DNA from 2 places in the Congzhengia minquanensis genome. Region 1 is predicted to be linked to the other one. Evidence: a T-box and tRNA genes for the amino acid it is inferred to sense, from the RefSeq annotation. Region 1 holds a T-box; the other holds one or more tRNA genes.
The links. A T-box is a leader RNA that pairs with one kind of tRNA and senses whether it is charged. The one in region 1 lies ahead of pheS (phenylalanine--tRNA ligase subunit alpha), so its partner is inferred to be a tRNA-Phe.

Region 1 (7,473 bases):
GCTGAACACCAAAATTTCGTGCAGTCCACAGCCCACTAAGGTGTTTTTCACCCGTTCCTCCAGTTTTTGTTCATACGTTTTCACGCCTACCGTCGCTTCGCCTTTCATTAGCGTGGAGGGAATTTTGTCATATCCATAGATACGGGCGACCTCCTCTGCAACATCGTTAAAGCATAGCACGTCCGGCCGGTAGGTCGGGACGGTAATTTCACCGTTTGCAACAACAAATCCTAAGTCCGTGAGCGCCTGAACCATAAATTCTACCGGCACATTAAAACCGATAAACTGATTGATTCGTTCCGGCTCAAAGGGTATTTTTACAGTTTCCGGCTTAGCTGTATAAACGTCAATTAATCCGTCTACCACCTCGCCGCAGCCAAGCTGCTCCACCAGCTCGCAGGCGCGCAAAACAGCCGGCACCGTGTTTTCCGTATCCAAACCCTTTTCATACCGCGAGGAGCTTTCTGTTCTTAACCCCAACTTTTTTGCAGTAATGCGGACGGATGAGCCTAAAAACGTTGCAGACTCAAACAGCACATCTTTCGTTTCCTCTCGCACTTCAGAGTTTTCGCCACCCATAACACCGGCAACCGCCACAGGTTTTTTCCCGTCGCAAATCATCAGCATAGAACTGTCTAAGGTGTGTTCTGTGCCGTCTAACGTCGTCATTTTTTCGTTTTCTTCTGCGCAGCGCACATGAATTTCGCCGCCCTCTAAATAGTTCATGTCAAATGCGTGCATGGGCTGACCATACTCCAACAGCACATAGTTTGTGATGTCAACTAAATTGTTAATAGAACGAATACCGCAGGAGCGGAGACGGTCCACCATCCAGCGGGGGGACGGTCCAATTTTCACATTTTTCACCATTTTTGCGGTGTACCGTTTGCAAAGGGCAGGCTCATCAACTGTTACTTTCATGTAGTTGTGAATGTCGTCGCCGCTGCCCTTCACTTCGGGCGTATGCAGATGAAACGGCCTGTTAAAGGTAACAGCCGTTTCCCTTGCCAGCCCGATAATGCTGAAACAGTCCGGCCTGTTGGAGGTAATTTCAAATTCCACAACCGGGTTGTCCAGCCCGAATACTTCTTTAATATCTTTTCCTAAAGGCAGGTCGTCCTCCAAAATCAAAATTCCATATTCTGCATCAGGAAAATCTTCTTTCGTCATGCCAATTTCCTCATACGAGCACATCATGCCGTTGGACACAACGCCCCTAAGCTTGCCCTTTTTAATTTTCTTGCCGCCGGGAAGACGCGCTCCGTCTTTCGCAACGGGAACGGTCTGTCCCGGTTTTACATTGTCTGCTCCTGTGACAATTTGAATGGTTTCGCTTCCCACGTCCACCTGGCAGATTTTTAACTTATCTGCGTCCGGGTGCTTTTCCACACTTAAAATTTTGCCCGTTACAACGTTTTCAATTTCGTCGCCTAAATTTTCAATTCCCTCAACTTTCGAACCAGACATTGTCATGGCGTGGTTATATTGTTCCGGCGTAATGCCTGTCATATCTAAATAATCTGAAAGCCAGCTAAGTGGTAATTTCATAATGTTTCATACCTTTCTACCCGCTTTTCGTTTTGCGCCGCCTCTGCGGGTGTTAACTTGCAGCGCACAAATTAAAACTGTTTTAAGAACCGAATGTCGTTTTCATATAAAAGACGCATATCGTCAATGTTCATTCTTCTCATAACAATGCGTTCAAGGCCCATGCCGAATGCGAAACCACTGTAAACATCGGGATCTATGTTACACCGCCTTAAAACATCGGGGTGTACCATACCGGCGCCCAAAAGCTCAATAAAGCCTTCTCCCTTGCACACACGGCAGCCCTTGCCGCCGCACACGAAGCAGGAAACGTCCACCTCTGCGCTGGGCTCTGTAAACGGAAAGTGGTGCGGACGGAGACGGATTTTTGCCTCCTGCCCGTAAAGGGTTTGTAAAAATTGCTCCAGCGTTCCCTTTAAGTCCGCCATGGTGATGCCCTTGTCAACAACAAGGCCTTCCACCTGATGAAACACGGGAGAGTGGGTTGCGTCCACCGCGTCACTTCTGTAAACGCGGCCCGGCGCAATAATGCGAATCGGCGGGCGACTCTTTTCCATTACACGAACCTGTATCGGTGACGTCTGCGTACGCAGCACCACGTTGTCGCTGATATAAAACGTATCCTGGGTGTCCCTGGCGGGGTGCTCTTTCGGAATGTTCAGCGCTTCAAAGTTATAATAGTCCAGCTCAACATCAGGGCCTTCCGCGACAGAAAAGCCCATACCCAAAAATATATCTTTAACTTCTTCCAATACCTTTGTAATCGGGTGCAAACCGCCGATTTGAGGACGCTTACCCGCCATGGTAACGTCAATAACCTCGTCTTTCAGCTTCTGTTCCCGCTCTGCCTTTAAAAGCTCGTTTCGTTTTTCTGCAATTGAGTTTTCAATCGCCGTACGGATGTCGTTTGCCAAGGCTCCGATAACCGGGCGCTCCTCTGCCGACAAAGACCCCATCTGGCGAAGCACCTGTGTCAGTTCGCCTTTTTTCCCCAGCACACGAATTCGAATGTCTTCTAAGGACTGAACCGTATGGAGCTGAGAAAGCTTTTCCTCTGCAGCTTTTTTAATGGATAATAACTGCTCTTTCATTGTTCTAAACCTTTCTGCCCACCAATTTTTCCGTTCTTTGCGTGGGCTTACAAAGCGCGGTTTGTAAAAAAGGGCACAAAAAAAACTGCCTGCCCCAAAAGGGACGGACAGTTATATCCGCGGTACCACCCTGATTTCTTCCTTAATAAATAAGAAAGACACTTCATTTACGCGTAACGTGCGCCATTCGCCGCGCCCTAATCAGTTAACCCGTTCAAGCGTGGAACTCCGAAGTGAAATTTCGCCTTCCGCCTTAACCGGATTTTCTCTCAGCCGGTGAAAAATCCTCTCTTTTATAGGTAGTGCGGGGTTACTTTGCTTCATCATTGCCGAAAATATTTATTTTTTTATATTTTACCACAGTTTAAAACGAATTGCAAGCTGATTTTAAAAAAACTGCAGAATTTCAGAAAAAAAAGTTTTTGCAATTCCTTTTTTTTGAAGTTAATTCAAGTTTTTTAGGAAAATTTCACAATTTAGTGTTGACTAAAATGAAAAAAATATATATAATAGTTTTATGCGATTTTAAAAGGAGGAAAACACAAATGAGAAAAAGTATCGCGAAATTAATCATCGCCCTACTTGTTATCATCACATCAGTGGTTGTCGTACTGGTGGGTATGAATATAAGCGTTTTCGATTATGACATTCAATATCCCAACGCTTTAGACGAGGATTGGGGTATCAGACAGGGGCTCGACTTGGTCGGCGGGTCGGTAATCACATACGAAGCACAGGCAGACTCTGTTACAGACGAACAGATGAAATCTGTGGAAAACGTATTGAGAAACCGTTTAGACTCGCTGGGCTACAGCGAAGCTACCGTTTCGCGTCAGGGAGATAAAAAGGTCAGAGTTGAAATTCCCGCCATTCAAGATCCGCAGGAAGCGGTTGACACGCTGGGACAAACCGCCGTGCTCTCGTTTCAGGATTCTGACGGCAACGTTGTTTTAGAGGGCTCAGACGTTGATTCTGCAACCGCCGCTTACGGCCAGATTGACGAAACGGGCGCCGCTGCACACTATGTAAAACTGAAATTAAAAGATTCCGGCGTGGATAAGTTCTACCAGGCTACCAGCGCCGCTGCATCCAAGTCATCCGGAAGCAATTATATCTCTATTAAACTGGACGAAACCGAGATTAGCAGACCTTCCGTAAGCAGTCCGATTAATTCGTCCGACTGTATCATTTCCGGCGGTTTTACAGATGCCACGGAAACCGGTAAGCTTGCAGCTTTAATTAACTCCGGTAACTTACCGTTTTCAATTAAAGACGTTGAATTAAGCTCCATCGGGCCCACACTGGGCGAAGAAGCACTTTCTACCAGCTTAATCGCCGCAGGAATCGGCATTCTTTTAATCCTGCTGTTCATGCTGCTTGTTTACAGGCTGCCTGGCTTGGTTGCCGACATTGCACTGTTGGCTTATATGGCAATTGTAATTTATATTATGACGTTCTTCAGAATTAATTTAAGTCTGGCAGGTATCGCCGGTATTATTCTTTCTGTTGGTATGGCAGTGGACGCCAACGTCATTATTTTTGAAAGAATTAAGGAAGAGCTTAAGCTTGGAAAAACTGTAAAGACCTCAGTTCTTTCCGGATTTAACCGCGCGTTTTTGGCGATTATCGACTCCAACATCACGACAATTATTGCCGCTGTTGTGCTTTATATTTTCGGCACAGGTACCATTCAGGGCTTTGCAGTAACGCTGGCAATTGGTACGATTGTAAGTATGTTCACTGCAATTTTTATCACCAAATACCTTTTGATGCTGATTGTGGACTTAAAGGTTAGAAACCCGTGGTGGTATGGTGTGAAGAAAAAAGTAAAGGAGGTACAATAAGATGTTAAAAATCGTTGAACGTGCAAAATATTTTTGCCTGATTCCTATTGTAATCATCCTTTTGGGTATTATTTTCCTGATTGCCAAGGGCGGCTTTGTTCAGGATGTTGACTTTGCCGGCGGTATGACCATGTATGTGGAAATGGGCAAAGAGGTTGACTTCGGCGAGGTTGCAGACGTGGTTAAAGGTGCGGATGCATCCATCAATTCCCCGAAGGTTTTAAAATCGGACGGCACACAGATTATTATTCAGACAACGCCAATTGAGCGTGACGTTCGCAATAAAATCATCACTGCTTTAAAAGAGCATTTTTCCATTGATGACGCTGCAGTGCTCCAGGTAGAAGATGTAACGGCAACCATGGGTGCTGAGCTGCGTGCTCAGGCAATGAAAGCGGCATTAATTGCATGCCTTTTGATGCTTATTTATATTTCTATCCGGTTTGAATTTTTCACCGGCGCATCGGCCGTTATTTGTCTGCTTCATGACGTTTTGGTTATGCTGGCATTCTATGCAATATTCAGGATACCGATTAACGCAAACTTTATTGCGGCAATGCTGACCATTATCGGTTATTCCATCAACAATACCATTGTTGTGTTTGACCGTGTCCGCGAAAACCAGGGCAAGGTACAAAAATCTGATTTAAAATCTTTGGTGAACACAAGTTTAAAGCAGACACTCCGTCGTTCCTGCTTCACTACCCTGACAACCATTATCCCGGTTATTTTTCTTTATATTTTGGGTGTGGACTCCATTAAGGAATTTGCACTTCCGCTGATGGTTGGTCTTCTTGCAGGAACATACTCCAGCGTACTTCTTGCAGGTCCGATTTGGGTTGGCATGAAAACCCTTGCGAAAAAAAGAAAATATGGCAAAAAGGCAAAAGCACGCGCATAAAAAATAAAAACAGTTAGAAAGGCAGCCAGCAATTGGCTGTCTTTTTTTGCATTTCCTTCCACCAAACAGCGCAAACTAATCAAAACACAAAAAGGAGAATTAAAATGAAAAATAAATTAAGGCGTGTTGCCATTGCGGGTGCCGGACACGTTGGAGCACACTGTGCATATAGCCTTGCAGTTCAGGGAATTGTAAATGAACTCGTTTTGGTGGATAAAAATGAGAAAAAATTAAAAAGTGAAATTCAGGATTTAAGAGATTCCGTGCTCTATCTGCCCCATAACCTTTCCGTTCGCGGCGCAGATTTCAATGAATTAAAAGACTGCGATATTTTGGTGAACTGTGTTGGGGACATTACACTTTTAGCGTCGCACGACCGCGTGCAGGAGCTAAACTTTACCATTGCCCAGGTGAATGATTTTATACCAAAAGTAATTGCCGGCGGCTTTCGCGGTATTATCATTAATATTTCAAATCCCTGTGATATTGTTACGTACCAGATTAACAGATTAAGCGGCCTGCCCAAGGGGCATGTGTTCGGTACCGGCACAGCGCTTGATACTGCCCGGCTGGCCTCTGTGCTGTCCATTGCCGCCAATATCGACCACAAATCCATTTTGGCCTATATGATGGGAGAGCACGGTGCTTCCCAAATGGTGCCATGGTCAAATGTTTTTTTTGGCGGGTCTCCCCTGTCCCTTTTAGAAGAAAGAAAAGAAGAATACAAATTTGATAAAGAAGAAATGAAAGAAAAAGCGATTTATGGCGGATGGATCACCTACGATGGCAAGGGCTGCACAGAATACGGCATTTGCACTACCCTTGCAAGGCTGGTGCGCGCGGTCTATGACGACGAAAAATGCATCATTCCCGTCAGTGCACAACTCGACGGCGAATATGGACAAACAGACATTTATGCAGGCGTGCCTTGTGTAATTGGCAAACACGGCGCCGAGCAAATTTTGGAGTTGCCGCTCACTAACAATGAATTGGCCGAGTTTACCCGGTGCTGCGCGGACATTCGGGAATATATGAGAAAAATATAAATTTGCATGCTCACCTGAAGTTGACACAAGCAGCGAAAAATGGTAAAATAAAAGAAAAAGACAAAGGAAATTTTTAAAATGCAAAATTTAATTGTAGCTGCTGCAATTATTACGAATGAAAAGGACGAAATTTTAATTTGCCGCAGGTCTGAAACTTCTAAAAATGCAAACCTTTGGGAGTTTCCCGGCGGCAAACTTGAAAAAAATGAAACATTGGAAGAGTGTGCGCTGCGGGAGTGCAAGGAAGAACTTGATATTGACATTAAGCTGCATGGTATTTTTGACACCGCTAGTTTTACCTATCCCGATTCTCATATTGATTTTACTTTTTTTAATGCAAAAATTCTGCGCGGTCAGGTTATACGGCGGGTGCACCGGGACATAAAATGGGTAAAGAGGGAAAGCTTAAAAAACTTTGACTTCTGCCCCGCCGACGTTGATCTTGTGGACAAACTTGCACAGACTGAAAAGTTTAAAGACCCCTTATTAGAAAAAATGGACGATTTTTTTGCCGCAAGAGTACACATGTACGATGCGCACATGTTAGAAGACGTGGAGGGCTGCAAAGAGGGTTACGAGGAACTTGCACGTCTGCTCCCAGAAACATGTGGGTCTCTTTTAGACCTTGGCTGCGGCACAGGTCTTGAATTGGCTGAAATCTTTAAACGTTTTCCTAAAATTTTTGTTACCGGTGTGGACATGACAAAAGAAATGCTCAACGCATTAAAAGAAAAATTTAATGATAAAAGTCTGACCTTAATTCATGGCGATTATTTCACCTGTGATTTTGGCGGCATCTATGACTGTGCTGTTTCGTTTCAGACGATGCATCACTTTAAAAAACAGGACAAATTAGCGCTTTATAAAAAAATTAATAAAGCTCTTACACCTGATGGGACTTACATTGAATGCGATTACATGGTGGAAAGCCAAAAAGAAGAAGACTTCTATTTTTCAGAATATGACAGAATAGCAAAAGAACAGTCTCTTTCAAATGATACATATTATCACTACGACACGCCCTGCACCATTGAAAACCAGAT
Region 2 (7,473 bases), on a different contig from region 1:
CAACACATATCTTGCTGTTATATCCTATATTTTTTGATAAATATTGCACAAAAGACAACTCCCCGCCGAGATATACTTGTATAAATACAATAATTATTGTTATTTGTCATTGTCATAAATTAGATGACTAAACAAATATTGTAAAAAAAGCGTACCGTGGCAAATTTGTCACGATACGCTTGCTCTGCGGACACTTAAGACTGCGCTGTACAGCGGCCTGTCGTCTCCTTTGTAAAAATTTCCGGAAAGCGGCGTGGTGCAGACGCCGCCATTCCAGCAGTGCCGGATTTTCCCGTCCCCGATATACAGCCCCACATGGTTCGGCGCGCCGTCGGGCTCATAGTCAAAAAAAATTAAGTCTCCAGGCTTAAGGCCTGCGACATCGTTGTGGTCTTTCAGCGCCTCAAAATCAACCGGCTCGCCCCACGATAGCTGCGTTTGTGTGTTACCCTGGGGCACGTCCGCCCCGAAATGGTTCATTACATAATACACAAATCCGGAACAGTCAAACGATTTCGGGCCGGTTCTGTCCTCGGTGGAGTAACCGCCCGATATGGAAACGGCAAACGCCGCGATTTCCTCTCCCTTTGTTTTTTTTAGCCCCTGCGGCTCTGCGTCCGCGCCAGAGGGCTCCGCCGAACAAAAAAAGAGGACGGCTGCAGACAAAATCACAAAAATTGGTAAAAAAAAGCTTTTATATGTTCTGATATTCATAAGCGCCCCCGAATCGGCTGCACAAAATTTATATCATTATAATAGAAAAGCTTTTCATTTATTCCTTTTTTATGTATTTTTCATAATTACGCTTTCAATAATATCCGCCACGTCTTCACAGGCGTCGAGACATTCCTCTAAATGCTCATATATATCTGTCCATATATAAAATTCCCGGTCGGGAACCGCGGACGCAGACAGCATTCGGATATTCTCCACCAAAAGAGCGTCGCCGTCGCTTTCATAATGATTCACAGCAACAATGCCGTCGCGGATTGTAGCGGAGTTTTTAAAATTTTTAAATTCCGCCATAACTTTGTCTAATTCCCCGGAGCACTTAACAATAACGCCTGAAAAAGCAACAGCTTCCTCTCGAATGGCTTTCACGCCGAACATGTAAATGCGCAGCAAAACGTCCTCCAGCTTATCCACCACGTTGTCCAGCTCCTGGGCTAGGGCCACAATGTCTTCCCGCTCAATGGGCGTTATAAATTCGTGAGCAAGAAGCTGTGTCATCTCATGCTTTGCGCAGTCGGCCCTGTGCTCTATTTCGTGCATGTAGTCAATGCTCTTCTGCAAGGCATTGCTGTCAAAATCCCGCAGAACGCGATGTAAAAATTCCGCCGCCTCGCAAATAATTTCAGAAATCTGTTTAAAATAATGAAAATAGTCAAACTTTTTTTTGGCCATAATTTTGCTCTCCTCTGCAAATCAAATCTGTATTAAAAAATTCGTATAAATAATTTCACCATGAAAAACGCCAGAATTCCGCACCCCGGAAACGTCAAAACCCATGTGAGCACCATTTCCTTTACGATTTTCCAATTCACTGCAGATGCGCGCTTTGAGAAGCCCACGCCCATAATGGAAGAAGTTTTCGTGTGGGTCGTGCTGACTGGAATTCCTGTTAAAGACGCAGTGAGCAAACACAGGGCTGCACCGGTGTCTGCCGCAAAGCCCTGATAGGTCTGCAGCTTCACCATGTCCATTCCCACGGATTTAATAATTCGGTATCCGCCCATGGAGGTTCCCAGCGCCATAATGAGCGAGCACATTACCATGAGCCAGATGGGAATTTCGAACTCGTTTACGCCACCCTGCCCTGCGCTTAACGCAGAGCCCAGCAAAAACACGCCCATGAACTTCTGCCCGTCCTGGGCGCCGTGCATAAATGCCATAAACGCGCCGCCGCAATTCTGGGCTGCCCGAAAAGCCCTGTTGGTTTTTACCCGGTCGCAGCCGGCGCACAGCTTTTCAACAATCCGAACCGTGACAAACCCAAACACAAACCCCAGCCCGGTGGATAGCACCAGCCCGTAAATTACCTTAATCCACTCGTGCCCGTTAATGCCGGAAAAGTTGCCGTGAATTGCAATTGCCGCCCCAGAAAGTCCGGCAATCAGCGCATGGCTTTCGCTGGTGGGAATGCCAAACACCCAAGCTGCCGTTGCCCAAACCACAATTGCAAACAGCGCGGCGCAAAGGGCCGTTGCCGCGTCAATGGTATTTGTTCCGAAATCTACCATATTATAAATGGTAGAGGCGACCTTTGCGTTAATCACCGTCATTACGAGCACGCCCAGAAAATTAAACACCGCCGCCATGACAATGGCTGCCCTGGGCTTAATGGAGCGTGTGGAAACGCAGGTTGCAATGGCGTTGGGCGCGTCTGTCCAGCCGTTGACCAAAATCACGCCCAGGGTTAAAACCGCCGTTACCGCGGCAAGCGGGTTGCCCGCAAGATAGTCAAAATAATGAAAGATATCCGTTGTCATTTCGTTCTCCTAACTTTTTTGTTTTAAAAAGTCACAAGCAAATTGTATCACACTCTGTGTGTTTTGGCAAATCATTTGGCCGCTAAATTTTCAAAAAAAATGTAAAGAAACTGTTAATTGTTCTGTTTATTTTTTCTTTTGTTGCAAGTTATTGTTAATACTGCGTTAAAAATCGAATCTGCATATTGCAAGGCGCTTTCAGGGGTGCTAAAATAAGTTCATTCGCCAATTGGAGGTTTAACTATGTTTCAAGTGCTTAAAAATCAATCCCCTGCACGTATTTTTTCATTGGGGTTTGCACTCATTATCCTGCTGGGCTCTGCTTTGCTCATGCTGCCCATCAGCGTGAACGAGGGGGTTGATTTAAACTATATGGACGCGCTTTATACGTCAACCAGCGCGGTTTGCGTAACCGGACTCATTGCGGTAGACACCGCCGACACCTTCACCGTGTTTGGCCGGACTGTTGTGGCGCTTTTAATTCAGATAGGCGGTTTGGGCGTCACGGTCGTTGGCGCCGGCATTATTCTGGCCATCGGCAAAAAAATAAACCTAAAAGGCCGCCGCCTGATTAAGGAGGCCATGAATTTAGATTCCGGGAAAGGCATGATTCGGTTTATAAAGGGCGTTTTGCTCACTACCTTTGTGTTCGAGCTTTTGGGAGCAGTGCTCAGTTTTGTTGTATTCGTTCAGGATTATCCGGCATGGCAAGCGCTGGGCATCAGCGTGTTTCACGCCGTGGCGGCGTTTAACAACTCCGGCTTCGACATTTTAGGCGGTCTTCAAAATCTCATTCCTTATCAGGACAACATTTTGTTAAACCTTGTAACCTGCGGACTGATTATATTTGGCGGCATTGGCTTTTTGGTCATCAAAGACATTTGGGACTGCAAATTTCGTTTTAAAAAGCTGCATATGCACGCGAAAGTCGTTATTACCGTCAGTCTGTTTTTAATCGCTGCCGGCACAATTTTAATAAAGCTCACCGAAAACATTACCTGGCTCGGCGCTTTTTTTAACAGTGTTTCCGCAAGAACGGCCGGGTTCTCCACATTTCCGCTGGGCAAGTTTTCCAACGCGGGGCTGATTGTGCTGACGGTTTTAATGTTTATCGGCGCTTCCCCCGGTTCCACCGGCGGCGGCATAAAAACCAGCACGCTATTTGTTCTGATGCAGGGAGTAAAGTCTGCTGCCACCAACAAAAGCAGCGCGGCTTTTCACTACAGCGTTCCGGCAGACAGCTTGAAAAAGGCCACAGTCATTACCATTTTGGCCGCAGGAACTGTTTGTCTTGGTACATATTTAATGTCGGTGTTTGAGCCGCAGCTCAATTTGATGGACATTTTGTTTGAAGTCACCAGCGCCTTTGGCACGGTGGGGCTTTCCACAGGAATTACGCCGGGTCTTTCGGTTCCCAGCAAACTGCTTTCTGTGTTGATTATGTTCATCGGGCGCTTAGGGCCGCTGACAATTGCTTCTGTGTGGTATTTTGCTGATGAACAGCAGGTGCGTTATCCGGAAGGCAACATTGCAATTGGTTAATATTGAATTTTATTGGAGGAAAACCATGAATTTTATGAGAAAAGCAGAACAAAGCCACTCCTATGGCGTTATTGGGCTGGGACGGTTTGGAAAAGCCCTGTCCCTTGCGCTGGCAGCCAGCGGACACGAACTTTTGGTAATTGACGCAGACGAAGATAAAATCCGTCAGCTCAGAGAATATACGGAAAATGCCTTTGTAGTTAAGACGCTGGACAAAGAATCCCTTTCCGACACCGGCATTCAAAACTGCGACACGGTGGTGGTGTGTATTGGAGAAAAAATGGACGTTTGCATTTTAACTGTGCTCTATTTAAACGCCCTGGGAATTCAACGCGTAATCGCAAAAGCCAACAGCGAAGAACACGGCGAAATTTTAAAAAAGCTGGGCGCCGAGGTGGTTTTCCCCGAGCACGATATGGCTGTGCGTCTTGCAAGGCGGCTTGAAACCTCTAAAATGATTAATTATATCGAGCTGAGCGAGAAAGTCGACATCTCTACCCTCCGTATTCCAGAGGCATTTATCGGCGAAACAATCGGTTCTGTTGATGTGAGAAAAAGGTTTGGCTTAAACATCATTGCGGTGGAGAATCCTGCCGGAGTAATGACGGAGCTGACTTCAGACTACCGCTTTACTGAGGAGGACTCCATTGTCGTTATTGGCGACAGGGAGAAAATTAATGCATTGGAAGCGAAATGTTATTGATAGAAAAAAGACCGGTATCGGTCTTTTTTTATGTCTAATTTCGGACAAAAAAATCGGAACAAGCAAAGCTTGTTCCGAAATGGAGCGGAAGACGAGATTCGAACTCGCGACGTTCACCTTGGCAAGGTGACGCTCTACCACTGAGCCACTCCCGCATCATATATAAAACTTTGGTGGTGCCTCCGGGCGGAATCGAACCACCGACACAGGGATTTTCAGTCCCTTGCTCTACCGACTGAGCTACAGAGGCATGGGTTGGCGACTCGGATGGGGTTCGAACCCACGACCTCCAGCGTGACAGGCTGGCATTCTAACCAACTGAACTACCGAGCCATAAAGACAAATTGGTGGGCGCTACAGGGCTCGAACCTGTGACCCTCTGCTTGTAAGGCAGATGCTCTCCCAGCTGAGCTAAGCGCCCAATTTTGTCCGTCGTCTCAGCGACAAAAATATTATACTATAAAATAATCGGTTTGTCAAGTAAAATTTTTTTATTTTTACTTTTTATAAAAATACAAGCAATAACGCAACTTTTTTGTTCTATTCCTTGACTTTTTTTCAAAACCGGGGTATAATATGAGAGTAATTCTCAAATTCAGGAGGATACAATGAACGACAGAAACAGCTATAACACGAAACAAAAACAATTGATTTATGACTTTTTTGCGGCAAATCCAGACCGGCAGTTTTCCGCCAAGGAAGTTTCAAACAGCGTGAAGCAGCAGGCAAAAATTGGGGAAAGCACCGTTTACCGCTTGATAAAAAAGCTGACGGAGGACGGTGAAATCCGCCGATTCAGCGGAAAAGACGTGAAAGCGGTGGTTTATCAGTTTGCCAACCAAAGCGAGCACTGCCATGAGCATTTTCACTTAAAATGTACCGGCTGCGGGGAGCTGATTCATTTAGACTGCGGACTGGTGAAGGAGTTTGAGGCGCACATGACCAGCCACCACGGCTTTTCCATTGACCATTTAAAGACCATTATATATGGCACCTGCGCCAACTGCGCAAACAAAAAGGAGATAAAACATGAAACAACCATATAAAAAATTAATGGCCCTGGCGCTGATATTTTCTGCGGTTCTCTCCCTGTTTGGGTGCGGTCCGGCGGAAACCCTTTCCGGCGTCGGGGATAAAAAACTAAAAATTGTCGCCACAAACTTTCCGCCCTTTGACTTTGCGCGGCAGCTTGCCGGCGAATTGGCAGACGTTACCATGCTGCTCTCTCCCGGCCAAGAGAGCCACACCTTTGAACCAACGCCCCAAGATATTATTAAAATTCAGCAGGCAGACATTTTTATCATGGGCGGCGGCGAATCTGACCAATGGGCAAAAAAACTGATTTCCTCCTCCCAGCTTGACGAGGGGAAAACACTTTTCATGATGGACTGCGTGGAAACCGTTCCCGAAGAACTTACCGAGGGAATGAACCACAATCACGAAGAACACGCAGACGAAGACCACAGCGGATTTTATGAATATGATGAGCATGTGTGGACGTCGCCTGTAAACGCCATGGAAATTTGCAGTAAACTGACAGAAAAGCTGATTGCCGCGGACAAAGCCCACGAACAGGCTTACACAGAGAATTTAAACCGCTATCTTGCCCAGCTTGAAGAGCTTGACGAAAGTTTCGCCGCGGCGGTGGAACGCGGCGTACGGAAAACGCTGGTTTTCGGCGACCGGTTCCCCTTTCGCTATTTTGCGGACCGCTATGGCCTGACGTACTTTGCGGCGTTTCCGGGCTGCTCCGGCGAAACCGAGCCTGATGCCGCCACCATGAAATTTTTGATTGATAAAGTAAGCGAAGAAAACATTCCTGTTGTGCTGCATGTTGAGCTTTCCAACCAGAAAATTGCAGACGCCATTTGTGAGGCAACAGGAGCGAAAAAAGCACTGCTTCACTCCTGTCACGGCGTGACAAAAGACGAGTTCGACCGGGGAGAAACCTATGTGTCCCTGATGAAAAACAACGTAGATGTGTTGAAGGAGGCGCTTTCGTAATGCGCATTTTAACCTGCGACAATTTAAGCGTGTCTTACGGCGCGAATCAGGTGTTGTCCGACCTGTCCTTTTTTGCGGAGAGCGGCGCGTGTTTAAGCATTTTGGGCGAAAACGGCGCCGGCAAGTCCACCCTTTTAAAATGTCTGCTGGGGCTTAAAAAGCCCGACGCAGGGGTGATTAAAACCGAAGGGTTTCCCCTTTCTCAGGTGGGGTATTTGCCCCAGCAGGCGGAGGTTAAGCGGGACTTTCCCGCTTCTGTGTTTGAGGTGGTGCTGTCGGGCTGTTTGAACATGCGCGGCGCAAAACCCTTTTATTCCCGCCGGGAAAAAGATGTTGCAATTCGGAACCTGAATAAAATGGAAGCGGCAGACTTAAAAAAAAGGAGTTTTTCAGAGCTTTCCGGCGGACAGCAGCAGCGCGTGCTTTTGGCCCGTGCTCTGTGCTGCGCGCAAAGGCTTTTAATTTTGGACGAGCCCGCATCTGGTCTTGATCCCGCCGCGGCCCGGGAGATGTATGCTCTGATAACGAAGCTGAAATCAGAAGACGGCATGGGAATTATCATGGTTTCTCACGACACGGCGGGGGCGCTGTCCGTCAGTGAGCGGGTACTGCACATTACCCGCGGGAACAGCCACTGTTTTTTCGGCACAAAACAGGATTATGTAAACAGCGGCTATGCAAATATATATTCGGAGGCAAGATAGCAATGCTTGAACAACTGATGGAACTGTTTCA

Region 2: it encodes a tRNA-Phe, which carries the amino acid that the T-box ahead of pheS (phenylalanine--tRNA ligase subunit alpha) is inferred to sense. The anticodon was not compared.

What each region holds. Positions count from the first base shown of each region.
Region 1 is NZ_JACRSU010000002.1:165,689-173,161, forward strand. It holds gene pheT (phenylalanine--tRNA ligase subunit beta) at 1-1,548, opposite strand, end outside; gene pheS (phenylalanine--tRNA ligase subunit alpha) at 1,620-2,639, opposite strand; T-box leader at 2,736-2,975, opposite strand; gene secD (protein translocase subunit SecD) at 3,185-4,483, shown strand; gene secF (protein translocase subunit SecF) at 4,485-5,384, shown strand; gene H8698_RS05900 (L-lactate dehydrogenase) at 5,489-6,430, shown strand; gene H8698_RS13370 (NUDIX domain-containing protein) at 6,509-7,473, shown strand, end outside.
Region 2 is NZ_JACRSU010000001.1:844,927-852,399, forward strand. It holds gene H8698_RS04015 (C40 family peptidase) at 169-714, opposite strand; gene H8698_RS04020 (DUF47 domain-containing protein) at 784-1,404, opposite strand; gene H8698_RS04025 (inorganic phosphate transporter) at 1,437-2,489, opposite strand; gene H8698_RS04030 (TrkH family potassium uptake protein) at 2,733-4,031, shown strand; gene H8698_RS04035 (potassium channel family protein) at 4,057-4,734, shown strand; tRNA gene H8698_RS04040 (tRNA-Gly) at 4,815-4,889, opposite strand; tRNA gene H8698_RS04045 (tRNA-Phe) at 4,909-4,984, opposite strand; tRNA gene H8698_RS04050 (tRNA-Asp) at 4,991-5,067, opposite strand; tRNA gene H8698_RS04055 (tRNA-Val) at 5,080-5,155, opposite strand; gene H8698_RS04060 (Fur family transcriptional regulator) at 5,343-5,780, shown strand; gene H8698_RS04065 (metal ABC transporter substrate-binding protein) at 5,764-6,738, shown strand; gene H8698_RS04070 (metal ABC transporter ATP-binding protein) at 6,738-7,442, shown strand; gene H8698_RS04075 (metal ABC transporter permease) at 7,445-7,473, shown strand, end outside.